2 regions of the Microcella alkaliphila genome follow, and region 2 is predicted to be linked to the other one. Evidence: predicted binding sites of a transcription regulator. Region 2 holds the regulator's gene; the other holds the start of a gene.

Region 1 (9,262 bases), 1.1 Mb from region 2:
AGGTCGGCGCCGGAGTGCGCGACGTCGGCGCGCAGGGGAGTGCCTTCCGCGCGGTAGTGGGCCACTGCATCCGTTTCGTGTCCGGCCGGGGGCCTGCCATCGGAGCGGATCACGCGCCACCACGCGACCGTGCCGCCCGACTCGGCCATGACCCGACCGACGGCGCGCGCGCCGCGCGAGCCGAGGGTCGCCGCCACGTCGCCATAGGTCATGACGCGCCCCGGTGGGATTAGTTCGACGACGGTGAGTACGGCGCCCGCGAAGTCGAGTTCGTCGCTCAGATGGCCAGCTTTCCGATGACCTCGCCGTACTCGGTCTCGCCGACCTCGACGAAGCCGATGCGGCGGAAGAACTCTCCCGGGCCGTCGTCGCCGGTCTCCCAGATGACGTGCAGCGTCTCGAAGCCACGCGAGCGGGCCTCCTCCGCGAGCTGCCGGACGGCGAAGCGGCCGACGCCGCGGCCCTGCGCTCCGGCGTCGACGTTGATGCGCCACACGCACGAGCGGAACTCTTCGCGCGGGTTGTCGGGGTCGAAGTTACCGCGCACGAAGCCGACGACTTCCTCGCCGTCGAGCACGACCCGCGCCCACGTCGTGGTGGGGTTCAGATAGGCATCGTTCGCCGAGTACGAGACGGGCGTGACGTACTGTTCCTGGCCCGGGCGCAGAGTGAGGCCGTTCGCGGCCACGATGGTTTTCGCCGACAACTCTTCTACGCGCAAGTCACCCATGGCCCCCAGGGTAGAGGACGGGCGTGAATGCCGCGCGAAGAGTTATCTCGATGTCGAGACAATTCGGCCGAGGCGGTAGGCTGACCTGCGGCGCGCATCCGCGCCCTTGGCCGCCCTGCGGCCGCGCCTGCCGCGCATCCTTTGCCGCGGGCGCCCCACCGACGTGCGACAGACCCAACCGAAAGGCCCCGCATGGAGAAGATCAAGGTCGAAGGCACCGTCGTCGAACTCGACGGCGATGAGATGACCCGCATCATTTGGCAGTTCATCAAGGACCGCCTGATTCACCCCTACCTCGACGTCACGCTCGAGTACTACGACCTCGGCATTCAGCACCGCGACGAGACCGACGACCAGGTCACGATCGACGCCGCCCACGCCATCCAGAAGCACGGTGTCGGCGTCAAGTGCGCGACGATCACGCCCGACGAGGCACGCGTCGAAGAGTTCGGCCTGAAGAAGATGTGGCGCAGCCCCAACGGCACGATCCGCAACATCCTCGGTGGCGTCATCTTCCGCGAGCCGATCATCATCTCGAACATCCCGCGCCTGGTGCCGGGCTGGAACAAGCCGATCATCATCGGTCGCCACGGGTTCGGCGACCAGTACCGCGCCACCGACTTCCTCTTCAAGGGCGAGGGCACGCTCACCGTCGAATTCACCCCGAAGGACGGCGGTGAGCCGCAGAAGTTCGAGGTCTACCAGTCGCCCGGCGACGGCATCGCCCAGGTGCAGTACAACCTCGACGCGTCGATCATCGACTTCGCCCGCGCCTCGCTGAATTACGGTCTCTCGCGCGGTTACCCGGTCTACCTCTCGACGAAGAACACGATCCTGAAGGCCTACGACGGCCGCTTCAAGGACCTCTTCCAGGAGATCTACGAGACCGAGTTCAAAGACAAGTTCGAGGCCGCCGGCATCACCTACGAGCACCGCCTCATCGACGACATGGTCGCCAGCGCCATGAAGTGGGAGGGCGGCTACGTCTGGGCCTGCAAGAACTACGACGGCGACGTGCAGTCCGACACGGTCGCGCAGGGCTTCGGCTCTCTCGGCCTCATGACCAGCGTGCTCACGACCCCCGACGGCAAGATCGTCGAGGCCGAGGCGGCCCACGGCACGGTGACGCGCCACTACCGCCAGCACCAGCAGGGCAAGCCCACCTCGACGAACCCGATCGCCTCGATCTTCGCGTGGACCCGCGGTCTCATGCACCGCGGCAAGCTCGACGACAACGCCGCGCTCATCGAGTTCGCCGAGACGCTCGAAGACGTCGTCATCAAGACGGTCGAGAGCGGCAAGATGACGAAGGACCTGGCGCTGCTCGTCAGCCCCGACCAGGAGTGGCTGACCACCGAAGACTTCCTCGCAGCCCTCGACGAGAACCTGCAAGCGCGACTCGGCGCGTAAGCGCCGATCGCGTCGCGTTTCGTCGCGAACGCTGGATGCCCGTGGTGCGAACCACGGGCATCCGTGCGTTAGCGGTAGCTTGCGTGATAATACCCCTGGGGGTATATTGATCGACGAGGCGTCGACCACGCCACACTGATCGAAAGGACCGCCCATGTGCTCACCCATCCGTTGCTCAAGCTGCGGCAAGGTCACCTGGACCGGCTGCGGCCAGCACGTCGACGAGGCGCTCGCCCCGTTCTCGGCCGACGAGCGCTGCACCTGCGCGAACTGACGATTGCGGAGGCGCGCGCCGCGGCGTTAACCGCGCTCACCACCACCGCCGCGGGCGACAGTCTGTGCACGCTGTCGCGCGAGCGACTGCCCGCGGCGAAGTATCACGAGGGCGCGGTCGCTGCACTCGGCGATGCCCTGCGCGCCGCACGCGCCGATATTGCGCCGCCCGAGCCTGCGGCGTGGGGCGCCCAGTGGGACCACCTCGCCGAGCGCGACGCAGGCTGGCGCGCCTACCTCGCCGGCGGCCGCGACGCTCTCGCGCGCCTCGCCTGACGCGCCTCAGGCAAGCCTGCCCTTGCTGGTGATCGCTGCGCGCACCGAGTAGACCTGACCCATGACGCGCGTTGCCGCTTCCCTCCGCCGCTACCCGCTGGTGGCTGCGGCGTTGGCCGTCGGGGCGGTGGGTCTCGCGCTGTTGGCGATCGAGCTGGAACCGGCCGCGCGCATCCTGGTATCGGTGTTCGCCGCCGCCGTCGCCCTGAAAGAGGGCGTGTCGATGGTGCGCAGCCTGCTCAGTCGACAGTTCGGGCTCGACCTGCTCGCCGTCATGGCGATCACGGCGACGCTGCTCGTCGGCGAGTACTGGGCGAGCCTGATCATCGTGTTCATGCTCGCCGGCGGTGAGGCGCTCGAGGACTACGCCGAGAACCGAGCCCGCCGCGAGCTGAGCGCCCTGCTTGACCGGGTTCCGCAGCGCGCGCACCGAATCGGCCCCGACGGCGCGATCGACGACGTTCCCGTCGACGCGGTCGCGGTCGGCGATCGGCTACTCGTGCGCCCGGCGGAGATCGTTCCGGTGGATGCACGCCTCGCCTCCCGCGAGGGATCCTTCGACGAGTCATCGCTCACGGGTGAGAGCCTGCCCGTCGACAAGGAGAGCGGCGACGAGGTCGCGAGCGGTTCGGTGAACGGCCCGGCCGCGGTGGAGATCATCGCATCGGCGCTCGCCGCCGACAGCCAGTATCAGCGCATCGTCGAACTCGTGCGGGAGGCATCGGAGTCGAAGGCCCCGCTCGTGCGCCTCGCCGATCGCTACGCGGTGCCGTTCACCCTGCTGAGTCTTGCCATTGCCGGCATCGCCTGGGCGGTCAGCGGCGACCCCGTCCGATTCGCCGAGGTGCTCGTTGTCGCGACCCCGTGCCCGCTGCTCATCGCCGCTCCCGTCGCGTTCATGGGCGGCATGTCGAGCGCCGCCCGCAACGGGGTCGTGGTGAAGAACGCGGGCACCCTCGAGAAGCTGTCGAGGGTGCGCACGGTCGCCTTCGACAAGACGGGCACCCTCACGAGGGGTCACCCGGAGGTGGTCGACGTGCGCCCGGCCGCCGGTGACGGCACAGCGAACCTCCGCCCCGATGAGCTGCTGCGGCTCGTCGGAAGCGCCGAACGCTACTCATCGCACGTGCTGGCCGCCGCTCTGCAGCAGGCGGCCGAGCGTCGCGGTCTCGCGCTCAGTGATTCGACCGACGCCCGCGAGGTCGCGACCCACGGTGTTGCCGCGACCCTCGACGGGCGTGCGCTCGTCGTCGGCAAGCCGGCGTTCGTGGCGGAGGCGATCGTTGGGAACGCGGCCCCGATCATCCGCCCCGAGCTGCCGAGCGGCGAGGCAGCCGTCTACGCGGCGGTCGATGGGCGCTTCGCCGGCACGATCATCCTGCGCGACCAAGTGCGTGACGAGTCGGCCGAGACCGTTGCCGCGCTCGGCCCGCTCGGCGTCACCCGTGTGCTGATGGTGACCGGAGATGTGGAGGCGACGGCGCGCCCGATCGCCGCGTCGCTCGGCATCGACGAGGTGCACGCCGAGTGCCTGCCGGCCGACAAGGTGCGCATCGTGCGCGAGGCCGAGCCGCGTCCCGTGGTGATGGTCGGCGACGGCGTGAACGACGCTCCCGTGCTCGCGGTGGCCGATGTCGGTATCGCGATGGGCGCGCGCGGCGCCACCGCGGCCGGCGAAAGCGCGGATGCTGTCGTGCTGGTCGACGACGTCTCCCGCGTTGTCGAGGCGGTCACCATCGGACACCAGACGGTGCGCATCGCCCTGCAAAGCATCTGGCTCGGCATCATCATCTCGGTCGGCCTGATGCTCGTCGCGTCGGTCGGCCTGCTGCCGGCTGTTGTCGGAGCGCTCCTGCAAGAGGTCGTCGACCTGGTCGCGATTCTCGCGGCCCTGCGTGCAGTACGGGCCGGCACCCGTGGGGTACCGGCCCGTCCGTCGCGGCGTGTGCCGCAGCTTACGCGGTGACTTCTGCCCGCGTGCCGGTGGTCTCGACCGCGATCTTGCGCGGCTTCGCCTTCTCGAGCACGGGGATCATCACACTGAGCACACCGTTCTCGTAGTGGGCGCTGATGCTCTCGGTGTCGATGTCCTTACCGAGGGTCAGCTGGCGCAGGTAGGCGCCGGCCGGACGCTCGCGGGTCAGCCACTGCACGCCCTCCTGCGAACGCGGGGTGCGCTCGGCGCGGATGGTGAGCAGCTGGCCGTCGACGTCAACGTCGACGCTGCCCGGGTCGACGCCCGGCAGGTCGGCGGTCAGCACGTAGTGGTCGCCGTCGCGGTAGACGTCCATCGGCATGAGCCGGGGGCTTTCGCGGCGGTCGAGCAGCGTGCCGGCGACGCGGTCGAGCTCACGGAACGGGTCGAAGAACATGGTCATGATGTGGCTCCTTTCGGTCACGTCGCCCGCCGGTGTGGCGGGTAGTGGTGAAGTTGAGTCGGAGTGACTCAACTACCGATAATTTAGCACTCGACAGCCGAGAGTGCTAGAAATTCGCGCACGGCGAAATCGCGGATTCACGGGGCTCATTCCCCGGGAATCCAACGCTCCCGGTATGCGTCAGTACCCGGCGAAGTAGTCCGTGCGCACCCGTCGCGCCCCCGCGCGCCGGAGCGCCGTCGCGGCGTCGGCGACGAGTGACGGCGCTCCCGAGACATACGCGCGCCGGGAGGCGAGATCGGGCACGGCGGTGAGCAAAGCATCCGCCGTCACGGGGGTGTCGTCGAGGACGGTGACGGTCGCCCCCGCGCTTTCGAGCACGTCGCGGTACAGCACCTCGCCGGGGCGCGACGGAACGTAGACGACGTGCACGTCGCGGCTTTCCCCGCGCGCGGCCGCCGAGCCGAGTTGGCTGGCGAAGGGGGTCACGCCGATGCCCCCGGCGATCATCACCACCGGGGTTGCCGGGTCGCGCGGCAGGAGGAAGTCGCCCGAGATCTGCGTGGCCTGCACGGTCGCGCCCTCGTCGAGTTCGCGGAGGACGCGTTTGAACGACGAGCCGTCGGTGGGCGTCCGCATCCCGAGCGAGATCTGGTCGTGCTCGGGAGCCGATGCGATCGAAAAGACGCGCCGGGTGCCGCGCCGGTCGGCGCGGTGAGGCAGGTGCAATTCGAGGTACTGACCCGGCTCGAAGGGCACGGGGCGAGACGGGGCGAACGTGAACTCGGTCGCGCTGTCTGACAGCGCGCGCGACCCCGTGAGCCGTAGCGAGAACCCGCCGCGGCGGGATACGGCGAAACCCACGATGTTGGCGGCGACGAGCGCGAGCTCGGGCGAGGTGTAGAGCGGCCCGAACTGGAACGGGATCGAGAACAGCAGCGCGGTCACCACGGCCACCAACCACTGCTGCCAGCGCCGAGGCGGCAGGGTGAGCGGCTCACTGAGCATGTAGCCGGCAAGGAAAACCACGGGGAACAGCAAGAGCACCGAGCCGTACGCGTCGAGCGCGCTCGGGCCGGTGCCCGCGATACGCGTGCCGATGATGGCGACCGTCACGACGACGAGAATTACGCCGATATCGAGGCGGCGGGTGCGGTCGAGCAGCAGCAACGCGCCGAGGGCAACGACGGGCAGCATCGCCGGCGTCGCGATCCACCAGATGCCGACGGTCAGCTGCAGCAGTCCCGCGACGAGCACCCCGGTTGCCGCCGGGTTCAGAATGTGCCGGCCACGCCAGACGATCAGGTACTTCGACAGAGCCGCGACGATGCCCGCGACCGCCGCCCCGATGAGGTCGAGGGTGGCGACGGTGGGCGGCACCAGACACGCAATGATGAGGGCGGTGATGACGCTCGACTCGCGATGCGGAACGACGCGCGCGAGCCGCGCCGCCGCCTCGTTCGCGCCGAGCGTGGCCACGACCACGACGGCGAGCGTCGCGAGCAGTCCGTAGGGGTTGACTCCGATGACGCCGAGGGAGCCCAGCAGCAGTCCGATGGCGAGCACGGCGGAAAGCGCGATCGTCGTCAGCCGGTACATGCTGACCTGAGCGGTGACGCGGTCGATCGTCGCTCTCATCGGAACAGCTCTCCTTCCCAGCCGGGGCTCGCCTCGAGGCGGCCGTCAGCGTGCATCCGTACGTATTCGACGCCGAGCCGCTCAGCGATTGCGGTGGGCTCGCCGAGGAACAGCGCGGTGGCCGCCCCATCGGCGACGAGCGCCGAGTCGGCGACGGCCCACGTCGCGATGACGTCGAGTGCGAGGGGCCGGCCCGTCATCGCGTCGACGAGGTGGTGAAGGCCCGGCCCCCACGCGCGCCGATTTGGCGCTGACGCGGCGAGGGCACGTCCGCCGGCGAGTTCGACGACCCCGACGACCAGTTCCGGATTCGCGGGGTTTTCGAGCCCGACACGGATGCTCGCCTCGCCCACCGCGCGTAGATCACCGCTGCCGTCAACGACCGCTCCGGCCGCCCCCCGTTCGAGGAGGAGCTCCGCGACGAGGTCGACGAGGTACCCCTTGCCGGCTGCCCCCACGTCGAGCACGACGGGGGAGGCAGTGTGGAGTGCACAGGCCCCATCGCCGCTGTTCTCGGTGAGTGCGATCGCGTCATCCCAGGCGGGCGCCGCGATCGGGTCGCCCGCCGGCGTGAGGCGGTAGGCGGCGTCATAGCCCAGTTGTTCGAGGCTGCGGCCGACGAGGGGATTCACCCGACCGTTCGTCACCTCGTACAGCTCGCGTAGGTGGCGCATGAGGGGCCCCGCGTCTGCCGCGAGGGCGTGGTGGCCGGGAGTGCGCGCGATCGCCGCGATTCGCGAGTCGTCACGAAATCGCGACCAGTCGCGGTCGAACTGCGCGATGCGGTCGTCGACGGCGACGCGGTCCGCGTGCGTTCCACCGGCTCCCTCATGACCGGGATGCACGTCGAGGCGCCAGGGGGCACCGATCGCCTCGAACTCCCAGACGACCGGATCAGTTGCTGAGGGCATCCGCCTTGATCTGCTCGAGCGCATCGGTGAAGCCGTTACCGGTGAGCGATGACCCGGCCACGCGCGTGACCTCGACCTCGTCGACGCGCTGGCCGACGACCTCAGCCTCGATGCCGCCCGAGAACATCGTTTGGAAGCGCGACGTCGTCGGGTTCGTCGGGTTCGTTCCCACCGTTACGGCGGAGATCACGTTGTCGGTGAGCGTGACCTCGACGTCGATCGTCTCGGTGCCGTTCGGCGAGATGTACGAGCCGGTGGCGGTGTAGGTGCCGTCGGCGAAGTCGCCCGTGATCGGTGCGGCGCCGTCGTCGGCGCCGGGCTCATTCGGTTGCGCCCCGGGCGACCCCGAGTCGGGCGCGAGCTCTGCGGGCGCCGCGGGTACGTCGCTTGCGCAGCCGGTCAGTGCACCCATGAGGGTGAGCGAGGCGGCTGCGGTGTACAGCGGCAGTGCGGCGGGGCGGGTGAGGCGGGTCATCGGCGCTCCGGAGTCTTGGCGTACAGGCGGCGGTCGGCGGGCTTCCAGCATTGCTGACCTCGATGGGGATTCGCTGTGGTGTCCGTCGGGGATTGCTTTTCACACCTGTGCAGAACCTGTGTCAGTGCTGGGTTCTACCGGCGAGCCTCCGAGCGGATCTGCTCGAGTGCCTCCCGGAAGCCGCCGCTCGTGAGTGACGAGCCGGCAACCCGCGTGACGTCCAGCTCGTCGACGTGACGGCCGACAACCTCGGCCGCGATGCCCTCGGCGAACTCCCCCTGGTAGAACGCCGCGGTCGGGTTGTTGGCGTCGGGCGTCACGGTGACGTCGGCGATGACGCCCCCGTCGGCGAGTGTCACGAAGACGACGATGTTCTCGCGCCCATTCGGCGACGTATATGTGCCGTTGCCGGCGTACAGCCCCGCCGTGTAGCTCGCGAGTGACCCGATGCCCCCGTTCGCAACGGAGCCGTCGACTCGTTCGACGCTCGGACTGCCGACGAGCGCGGGGTGCGAGCATGCGCGCGTCCTTTCTCTCGAGGGAGGTTCGGCGCGCATCTTTCGACGGATGGCCCCCCTTCGGGGGCGAGACGCTCAGCCGTGCAGGGCTGCGTCGGGCGCCGTCACGCGCCAGTCGGTGAACGTGGCACGCAATCCTGGCCGCGACGGGGCGCAGACCATGGGGCCGATACGGGCGTCGGTGTGCGGGAAGCGTGCGATCCGAACGAGCCGCCAATCGGTGTCGCGCTCGCCACCCGCGCTCATGCGTCGTCTTCGACCAGACTGCCCGCCGCCCACACGCGCCGGGCGGCCCACTCGGCGTCGAGCGCCACGACGTCGGCAGCGTAGCCGGGCTCGAGCAAGCCCCACTCGTCGTCGCGCCCCAGCACACAGGCGGGGGTGAGGGTGAGTGCTTCGACCGCGCGCGACTCGTCGATGCCCGCGGACGTGACGGCGCACTTGAGCGCCGAATCTTGGGTGAGGGTCGACCCCGCGATCGTCTGGGTGCCGTTGAGCATTGCCACCCCGTTTTGCACGGTCACGTTGAGAGAGCCGAGCCGGTAGTAGCCGTCGTCGCCGCCGGCCGCCGCCATCGCGTCGGTGACGAGCGCGACCCGGTGCGGCGCCGCGCGGAAAGTCATCTGGGCAACCGACGGGTGCACGTGCACGCC
Region 2 (9,262 bases):
CCGCGGAGTCATGCGCTTTCGTGGCGAGCACGAGAAGGTCGGCTGCCTCGGCGTCGCCGCCCACGACCGAGACGCGGGCGCGCCACTTGCCCCAGCCCCCGTCGACGTGAAGACCGTCGGCCGCGATCGCCGCCGCGTGCTCACCGCGCGCGACCACCGCGACGACGTGCCCCGCGCGGTGGAGGAGCGCGGCGAGCACCCCGCCGACGGCTCCGGCTCCGATCACGATGACGCGCATCCGCCCATGCTAGGTCGAGCCGGTAGCGTTGACTCCGTGATCTCCGGCCTGCTGCTCGTCGATAAGCCTGCCGGCCTCACCAGCCACGACGTGGTCGCTCGCGCTCGTCGCGCCCTCGGTACGCGCAAGGTCGGCCACGCCGGCACCCTCGACCCTGCGGCCACCGGCCTGCTGACGCTGGGCGCGGGCCCTGCGACGCGCCTGCTCACCTATCTCGTGGGTCTCGACAAGCAGTACACGACGACGATCCGCCTCGGCCAGAGCACGACGACCGATGACGCCGAGGGTGACGCGATCGGCGAGCGAGCGTCGGCCGCCGCGCTCGCCGCCGCCACCGACGACCGCATCGCCGCCGCGGTCGCCTCCCTCACCGGCGAGCTCGACCAGGTGCCGAGCGCGGTCAGCGCGATCAAGGTCGACGGTCGCCGCGCGTACGACCGCGTGCGCGCGGGCGAGGAGGTCACGCTGGCCTCGCGTCGCGTGACCGTCTCGCGCTTCGACGTGCTCGACATTCGCCGAACGAGTGACTCCGTCGACGTCGACGCGGTCGTCGATTGCTCGTCGGGCACCTACATCCGCGCGCTCGCCCGCGACCTCGGCACCGCCCTCGGCGTCGGCGGGCATCTGACGGCCCTGCGCCGCACCCGCGTCGGCCCGTTCACAGTTGACGACGATGCGACGATCACCCTGGATGCTCTTGTCGCCGCGGGCGGGGACGCGTCCGCCCCAGCCCTCCTCGCGCCGCCCGCCGAGGTCGCCGCCCGCCTGTTCCCCGTCCTCCACACCACGGACGACCAGACGCGGGATCTGTCGCACGGCAAGAAGCTCGACGGCCTGGACATCGCCGACGCTTCCCCGGTCGCCGCCGTCGACATGCAGGGCCGTCTCGTGGCGTTGCTCAGCGTTGAGGCGGGACGGGGCCGTATTCTGACGGGGTTCCCGCAGGAGCCGTAGACCCCCGCACTGCACAGCCCGCATCGCAGACCCCCGCCGCCCAGGAGTACACCGTGATCGAGTGGTTCAGCTTCGTGCAGATCGGCGTCGCCACGCTGGTTGGTCTGATCGCGCTGGTCTTCGGCGCGATGGGGCGTCGCCCCGACGACGTGACGGTGCTCGGGAGCGCCCTCGTCGCGCTACTGCTCATTGCGCAGATCGTCGTCGGCATCGTGCAGCCGCTCGTCGGCAACGACCCGACCGGCGACATCGTCGAGTGGTGGCTCTACCTCATCGTGGCGCTGCTGCTCGTGGTCGCCGGCGTTGTGTGGGCGCTCATCGATCGCACCCGCTGGGCGACCATCATCTTGGGCGTGGTTGCGGTCACCGTGGCGGTGATGGTCTACCGCATGAACCAGATCTGGTTCGTGCAGACGGTGGGCGGCGCGCTCGGCGCGTAGCTCAGCTACAGCGCCTCGATCGCCGCCATCACCTCGTCGAGGTGCCCGTCGATGGTGGGCACGACGAGCACCGCTGACGTCTCTCGCAGTTCCTCGACGCTGAACACCCCGGTCGCCACCGCGATGAACGGGATGCCCGCTGCCACCGCCGCCTCGTCGTCGCGCGGGGTGTCGCCGATGATCACGAGGGTTTCGTCGGGCAGAGCGGCGCGCGCCGCCCGGGTGATGTCGCTGCGCTCGGGCGCGGTCGCCCCGAAGAACGAGCGGTTCCAGTCGAATCGGTCGGCGCCGAGCCCCGAGCCGTCGAGCTTGACGCGGGAGCGGGTGGCCGAGTTGCCGGTGAGTAGTGCGTTGACCCAGCCACGGGCATCCGCCTGATCGAGTGCCTCTCGGATGCCCGGCGCGATCTCTCGACGATCGCCCGCCTCCGCGCGCTCGACCGACAGCTCGTCGAGCGCGACTCGAGCCCGCTCGTGCCACTCGGCCGCGTCGAAGCCGAAGTGCTCGAGGATGTCGGTGAGGATGTGGCCGTCGGTCTTGCCGTGGGTGCGGGGGAGCGGCGGGCTGAGCTCGCGGCCCACGGCCCGCTCGACAGCGGTGTGGTAGAGCTCGCCGCCGCCGGTGAACGAGTTGAGCAGCAGGGTTCCGTCGACGTCCCAGAGAATCGTGGTCACGTCTCCATCCTTTCAGGCGTCGGCCAGGCGCCAGACCGGCGAGAATGGTGGTGATGCCCAGCGCCCTGCCCCTCGCCGACCCGGCCCCCGACGACGGGGCCCTGCCGGCGACCGTCGCCGACGGCGCCGCCGACCGGGCCTTCGGCGTCTACCTGCACGTGCCCTACTGCCGCGTGCGCTGCGGATACTGCGACTTCAACACCTACACGGCCGACGAGGTGCGGGGAACGTCCCGGGCCGATTTCGCCGAGCAGGCAATCGCGGAGGTCGAGCTTGCTACCCGCGTGCTCGCCGAGGCCGATCTTCCGCCCCGCCCCGCGAGCACGGTGTTCTTCGGCGGCGGAACCCCCACCCTTCTGCCGACGCGCGACCTTGCCCGCATGCTCGACGCCGTGCGCGGCGCCTTCGGCCTCGCCGACGGCGCGGAGGTGACGACGGAGGCGAACCCCGACTCCATCGATGCGCGCGGTCTCGCCGAGCTTGCCGAGGCGGGTTTCACCCGGGTGAGCCTGGGCATGCAGTCGGCGGTCCCGCACGTGCTGGCGACGCTCGAGCGCACCCACGACCCCGAGAACGTGCCGCGGCGGGTCGCCGAGGCGCGTGCGGCGGGCCTGCAGGTGAGCGTCGACCTGATCTTCGGCACGCCCGGCGAGAGCCTCGCCGACCTTGACCGCAGCATCGACGCGGCGCTCGCGACGGAGCCCGACCACCTGAGCGCCTACGCGTTGATCGTCGAGGAGGGCACGAAGCTCGCTCGCCAGATCGCCCGCGGCGAGGTGCCCCCGGTCGATGACGACCTGCACGCCGACATGTACGAGCACCTGGATGCACGGCTCGCCTCGGCCGGATACGCCTGGTACGAGGTCAGTAACTGGGCGCGCGACAACGCTCATCGCTCGCGCCACAATCTCGCCTACTGGACCGGTGAGGATTGGTGGGGCGTCGGTCCCGGCGCGCACAGCCACGTCGGCGGCGTGCGCTGGTGGAACGTGAAGCACCCGGCCGCCTACGCGCAGCGCCTCGCGTCTGCCCTGAGCCCGGCTGCGGGCCGCGAAACGCTCGACGCCGAGACGCGGCGGGTCGAGCGCGTGCTGCTGGAGACCCGCACGGCCCTCGGCCTGTCGGTCAGCGCGCTCGATGCGCCCGGACGCACCGCGGTCGCCGGTCTCATCGCCGACGAACTCGTGGATGCTCGCCTCGCCATCGCAGGCCGCCTCGTGCTCACGGCGCGCGGCCGCCTCCTCGCCGACGCGGTTGTGCGTCGGCTGCTGCCCGAGCCCGCGTAACCGCTGCGCTTAGTTCTTGATGAAGCGAATCGCGAGCGGGTAGGTGTAGGCCTGGCCGCGGTTCGCGGCCACTGCGGCGAGGATCGACAGCACGAGGATCGCGATCGACACCCCCACCAAGATCAAGAAGCCCACCAGCACGAGCGTCAACACGCTGCCAACGATCGCCGCGATCAGCATCGTGAGCTGGAAGTTGAGCGCCGTCGCCGTGTGGTCGCGCACGAACGGACCGCGGTCCTTCAGCACGAGGTATCCGATCAGCGCGGGGAGGAATCCGAAGAAGATCCCGCCGATGTGAATGAGGGTGGCCCAGAGTTTCTCGTCTTCCGGCCGCATCGGCTGCGGCGGGGCGGCATACGGCGAGCTCGGGGGAGGCACGTCAGTCATGAGGCCAGTAAACACCCAGCAGTGCCCTGCACGCGAGAGGGGCCCGGCCCTGCGGCCGAGCCCCTCGTCGTGTGATCGGTCAGGCGGCGCCTACTTGATGAGGCGCAGCGCGAACGGGTAGCGGTAGGCCACGCCGTCCTTCGCTTTCTGGAAGCCCATGATGCTCCAGATGAGCGAGAGCACCCAGAGCCCGAGCGGGAAGATCCAGCCGATCAGCGCCCAGAGGCCGAACGTCACTGTGGTGAGGATTGAGTTCAGGATGAACACGGCGATCTGGGCGATGGCCATCGTGATCTGGAAGTTCAGGGCCTCTTTCGACTCCTGACGCGTGAAGGTTCCGCGGTCCTTGAAGATCAGGAAGATGATGAGCGACGGCAGGATGCCGATGATGCCGCCGAGGTGCGCGAACGAGGCCCACTGGCGGTCTTCGGCCTCGCTGAGCGGCGCCGGTGCGGCCGACGACGCGGGGGGAGGAGGGGTGTCAGTCATGGGGTGAACTGCCTTTCGAGCGAGCGAACGGTGCGTATGAATACCCGGGGTGGAGCATGACCGTGCCGGCGCCGTCGGAGAGCACGGAACGCCTTCGTTGGCACTGACACACGCTCGACCGTACTCGCGCCGCACCGCGAGGGCAACGATTTCGCGCCCGCGCCCCGCGGTAGAATTGGCAGTCACGTCAGGTGAGTGCCAGGAATGGCGGCGGCGAGCGGCACGAAAGGGGGCATCGCATGGTGTCGGATCGAGCACTGCAGGTGCTTCGCGCCATCGTGCAGGACTACGTGTCCTCGCGAGAACCCGTGGGCTCGAAGGCCCTGGTCGAGCGTCACCAGTTCGGGGTGAGTTCGGCGACGATTCGCAACGACATGGCCCTTCTCGAGGAAGAAGAGTTGATCGCCGCGCCGCACACGTCCTCCGGCCGCGTTCCGACCGACAAGGGCTACCGGATGTTCGTCGACCAGCTCGCCGAGCTGCGGCCGCTGAGCGCTGGCCAGCGCCAGGCGATCGCGCAGTTCCTCGATCAGTCGATCGACCTTGACGACGTGTTTGCCCGCACCGTGCGCCTGCTCAGCCAGCTCACCAACCAGGTGGCGCTCGTGCAGTACCCGACGCTCGGCAATGCCCGCGTTCGTCACGTCGAGTTTGTGCCGATGACGGCGACCCGTCTCATGACGGTCTTCATCACCGACGGTGGGCGGGTCGACCAGCGCATCATCGAGCTTCCGCTCGAGGCCGACGAGGTGTTCGTCGGCGAATTGCGCGCGAAGGTCAACGCGCTTCTCGACGGCCGGCCGCTCGCGGACGTCGGCGGCCTCGCCGACGTTCTCGGCGAGCATTTCGCACCCGAGCGACGGGACGCCGTTCGCGTCGTCGCCGAGGCCCTCGTCGGCCACGTGGATGCGCACCGGCAAGATCGGCTCGTCATGGCGGGGGCGGCGAACCTCGTGCGCACAGAGGGCGACTTCGCCGGCAGCGTGTACCCGGTGCTCGAGGCCATTGAGGAGCAGGTGACCCTGCTCAAGCTCTTCAGCGAGATGGAACTCGACTCGCAGGCGGTCGCGGCTCGGATCGGCCGCGAGAATGCGGAGGCCCTGCACGAGGCGGCGGTTGTGACGTCGCCGTACAGCATGGGCGCAGATCAATCGGCGAGGCTGGGCGTTCTGGGCCCGACCCGCATGGACTATTCGAACAACATGGCAGCGGTACGCGCCGTCGCGCGCTATGTCAGCCGCCTACTGGGTGAGGACGAACGCTAAGTGGCAGATCACTACGAGACCCTCGGGGTCGCCCGAGACGCGAGCGCCGACGACATCAAGAAGGCCTACCGGCGCCTCGCGCGCGAGCTGCACCCCGACGTGAACCCGTCGAGCGAGGCGGCCGAGCGCTTCAAGCAGGTGACGCACGCGTACGATGTGCTGAGCGACCCGAACCAGCGCCAGCAGTACGACCTCGGCGGCTCCGGCGGCATGGGCGGCGGCTTTGGCGGCTTCGGCGACATCTTCGAGACGTTCTTCGGCGGCGGTCAGTCGCAGCGCGGCCCCCGATCGCGCCGCGAGCGCGGCCAGGACGCCCTCCTGCGCGTCGAGGTCGAGCTGAACGAGATTATCTTCGGCACGACCCGCACCCTCGATGTCGACACGGCGATCCTCTGCGAGACCTGCAACGGCTCGTGCTGCGCCCCCGGAACCGAGCCCATCACCTGCGACATCTGCCGCGGCTCCGGCCAGATTCAGCGCACGGTACGCAGCCTGCTCGGCAACGTGATGACCTCGTCGCCGTGCGGATCCTGCCGCGGTTACGGCACGGTCATCCCGAACCCGTGCCCGTCGTGCGCCGGTCAGGGCCGCGTGCGCGCCCGCCGCTCGATCCCCGTCGACATTCCCGCCGGCGTCGACACCGGCCTGCGCATCCAACTGCCCGGACAGGGCGAGGTGGGCCCCGCCGGCGGCCCCAACGGTGACCTCTACCTCGAGATCAAGGTGAAGACGCACGAGACGTTCAGCCGCCAGGGCGACGACCTGATGGCCACCGTCGAGGTGCAGATGGCCGACGCGATCCTCGGCACGACCGTCACCCTGCCCGCGCTCGACGGCGACGTGTCCATCGAGATCAAGCCGGGCACGCAGAGTGCCGAGGTGCTGACCGTGAAAGAACGCGGTATTACGCGCCTGCGCGGCGCCGGTCGCGGCGACCTGAAGCTCGGCATTCAGGTGGTCACGCCGGTGAGGCTCAACAGCAAAGAGACGAAGCTCATCCAAGAGTTTGCGCAGAGCCGCCGGCCCGTGCCTCCGCAGTTCTCGACCTTCCAGCAGGGGCTGTTCTCGAAGCTGCGTGACCGCTTCCTGAACCTGTAGCGTCGGCGGCGTGGCGCACTTCTACCTCGACGAGACGCTCGCGCTGGCCAGCGCCGCCGCGGGCCACGAGGTCGCCCTGACCGGTCCTGATGCCCGTCACGCCGTCACGGTCGCACGCCTGCGCGCTGGCGAAACGGTGCGCGTCGGCGACGGCGCGGGAACGATCGCGCTCGGAGGCGTGCGCGACGCGGCGCCCGATCGGGTCGTGCTCGTCCTCGAGAGCGTGGATGCGCATCCCGAGCCCCCGACGCGCCTCACGCTCGTCCAGGCGCTCGCGAAGGGCGACCGCGATGAGTTGGCCATCCAGGCCGCGACCGAGCTGGGTGTCGACGCCATCGTGCCGTGGCAGGCCGCCCGCAGCGTCTCGATCTGGAAAGGGCCGAAGGCAGATAAGGGCCGCGCCCGCTGGCAGACGATCGTGCGGGAGGCCTCCAAGCAGGCGATTCGCCCGCGCGTGCCCTCCGTGGCACCGATCGCGACGACCCGCGAGCTCGTCGCGCAGGCCGGGGAAGTGGACGTCAGTGTGCTCGTGCTCGAGCCCACCGCACCGGACCGGCTGAGCGCACTCACGCCGGATGAGCTGGGCAGCGAGGTGCTGCTTGTCGTCGGGCCCGAGGGGGGTGTCGCGCCCGACGAGCTCGCCGCACTGACGACCGCCGGCGCGCGACCGGTGCGCCTCGGCGACACCGTGCTGCGCACCTCGACGGCGGGGCCCGCCGCTCTCAGCGTGCTGTCGACCACACTCGGCCGCTGGTGATCGCTTTTCGGCACGTCAGCGGCTCCGCTGCAAGCGAACCCTGAGCGGTAGCCGGGGCGCGCATCCGATATCGCCCGTAGAATTGCGCTCATGGAAACCCGCGAGCGGACGATCTTCGAGCGCATTATTGCGCGTGAGATCCCGGCCGACATCGTGCACGAGACCGACAGCGTGATCGCGTTTCGCGACATCGCGCCGCAGGCCCCCGTGCACCTCCTCGTCGTGCCGAAGACCGCCGCGTACGCCACGGTCGCCGAGCTGGCGGCCGGCGACCCCGAGCTCTTGGCCGAGGTCGTCGCCACCGCGCAGACGCTCGCCGAGAGTCACGCTGACGGGCACTTCCGCCTCGTGTTCAACTCGGGGGAAAACGCGGGCCAGGCCGTCTTCCACGTTCACGCGCACGTCCTCGCGGGCGGGCTCGCCGAGGGGTCGCTTGCCCACGGATAACGCACCCCACGCGCCCCTTCCCGACGCGCCATACACCCGCCAACTCGACGTCGACGGCGTCGCCATGGTGCGGCTGCTCGGCCCCCAGGACCGCCTGCTGACGACGCTCGAGCGCGAGCACCCCGGCGTTGACGTGCACGTGCGCGGCAATCAGATCACCCTGCAGGGCGAGCGCCCGGCAGTCGAACAGGCGGCAACGCTGGTAGAGGAGCTCATCCGGATGGTGCGAAACGGGACCGACCTCGGCGAGGTCGAGGTGCAGAGCTCGGCGCGCATCCTGCGCGACGGTTCGGGCAGCCCAGCCGATGTGCTGAGCCAGGCGATCCTGACGAGCCGAGGCAAGAGCATCCGCCCGAAGACGCTCGGCCAGAAGGCGTACGTCGACGCGATCGACCAGCACACGATCGTGTTCGGCATCGGCCCGGCCGGAACCGGCAAGACGTACCTCGCGATGGCGAAGGCCGTGCAGGCGTTAACGCGCAAGGAGGTCGACCGCATCATCCTGACGCGCCCGGCCGTCGAGGCCGGCGAGCGCCTCGGCTTCCTGCCCGGCACGCTCACCGACAAGATCGACCCGTACCTGCGGCCGCTCTACGACGCCCTCAACGAGATGATGGACCCGGAGCTCGTGCCGAAGCTGCTCGCCTCCGGCGTCGTCGAGGTCGCGCCGCTCGCCTACATGCGCGGCCGCACGCTGAACAACTCCTTCGTCGTGCTCGACGAGGCGCAGAACACCACTCCTGAGCAGATGAAGATGTTCCTCACCCGCCTCGGCTTCGGCTCGACCATGGTCGTCACGGGCGATATCACCCAGGTCGACCTGCCGGGCGGCGCGTCGGGGCTGTCACTCGTGACCCGCGTGCTCGACGGCATCGACGACATCCACTTCGCCCGCCTCACGAGCGACGACGTCGTGCGCCACTCGCTCGTCGGCCGCATCGTCGACGCGTACACGAAGTACGACGCCGAGAAGCAGAAGGCTGAGTACGAGCGCGCCGAGCGGCGCCGCTCGGGCGGCGGAAACGGGGATGCACGGGGCGCGCAGGGCGTGAACCGCGCGGCCCGACGCGCCGCGACCCGCGACCGGCTTCCCGGGCGCAGCCGTCGCGGTACGCAACGATGGTGAGCGTGAGTAGGGCGAGAGGTCGCGCGTGAGCGTCGAGATCAACAACGAGTCGGGCATCGACGTCGACGAGGCGGCGATCCAGCGGCTCGTCGTGTACGCGT

Evidence for each region. The regulator HrcA, encoded in region 2, represses chaperone genes, less so after heat shock. The targets are predictions, from matches to a motif close to TTNGCACTCGNNNNNNNCGAGTGCNAA.
Region 1: the regulator HrcA is predicted to act here: its motif matches at 5,151-5,177, upstream of CPY97_RS02865 (Hsp20/alpha crystallin family protein).

Annotation. Positions count from the first base shown of each region.
Region 1 covers NZ_AP017315.1:591,310-600,571, forward strand. Annotated here, with positions in the region: gene CPY97_RS02845 (MGMT family protein) at 1-383, opposite strand, end outside; gene CPY97_RS02850 (GNAT family N-acetyltransferase) at 278-730, opposite strand; gene CPY97_RS02855 (NADP-dependent isocitrate dehydrogenase) at 923-2,140, shown strand; gene CPY97_RS13365 (hypothetical protein) at 2,297-2,689, shown strand; gene CPY97_RS02860 (heavy metal translocating P-type ATPase) at 2,751-4,655, shown strand; gene CPY97_RS02865 (Hsp20/alpha crystallin family protein) at 4,645-5,067, opposite strand; gene CPY97_RS02870 (FAD-dependent oxidoreductase) at 5,248-6,705, opposite strand; gene CPY97_RS02875 (FAD:protein FMN transferase) at 6,702-7,616, opposite strand; gene CPY97_RS02880 (hypothetical protein) at 7,600-8,091, opposite strand; gene CPY97_RS02885 (FMN-binding protein) at 8,226-8,648, opposite strand; gene CPY97_RS13225 (DUF1349 domain-containing protein) at 8,685-8,855, opposite strand; gene nagA (N-acetylglucosamine-6-phosphate deacetylase) at 8,852-9,262, opposite strand, start outside.
Region 2 covers NZ_AP017315.1:1,681,867-1,691,128, reverse strand. Annotated here, with positions in the region: gene CPY97_RS08360 (ketopantoate reductase family protein) at 1-238, opposite strand, end outside; gene truB (tRNA pseudouridine(55) synthase TruB) at 245-1,192, shown strand; gene CPY97_RS08350 (hypothetical protein) at 1,246-1,632, shown strand; gene CPY97_RS08345 (HAD family hydrolase) at 1,638-2,306, opposite strand; gene hemW (radical SAM family heme chaperone HemW) at 2,360-3,592, shown strand; gene CPY97_RS08335 (DUF4870 domain-containing protein) at 3,602-3,979, opposite strand; gene CPY97_RS08330 (DUF4870 domain-containing protein) at 4,070-4,468, opposite strand; gene hrcA (heat-inducible transcriptional repressor HrcA) at 4,708-5,733, shown strand; gene dnaJ (molecular chaperone DnaJ) at 5,734-6,831, shown strand; gene CPY97_RS08315 (16S rRNA (uracil(1498)-N(3))-methyltransferase) at 6,842-7,588, shown strand; gene CPY97_RS08310 (histidine triad nucleotide-binding protein) at 7,679-8,035, shown strand; gene CPY97_RS08305 (PhoH family protein) at 8,100-9,161, shown strand; gene ybeY (rRNA maturation RNase YbeY) at 9,187-9,262, shown strand, end outside.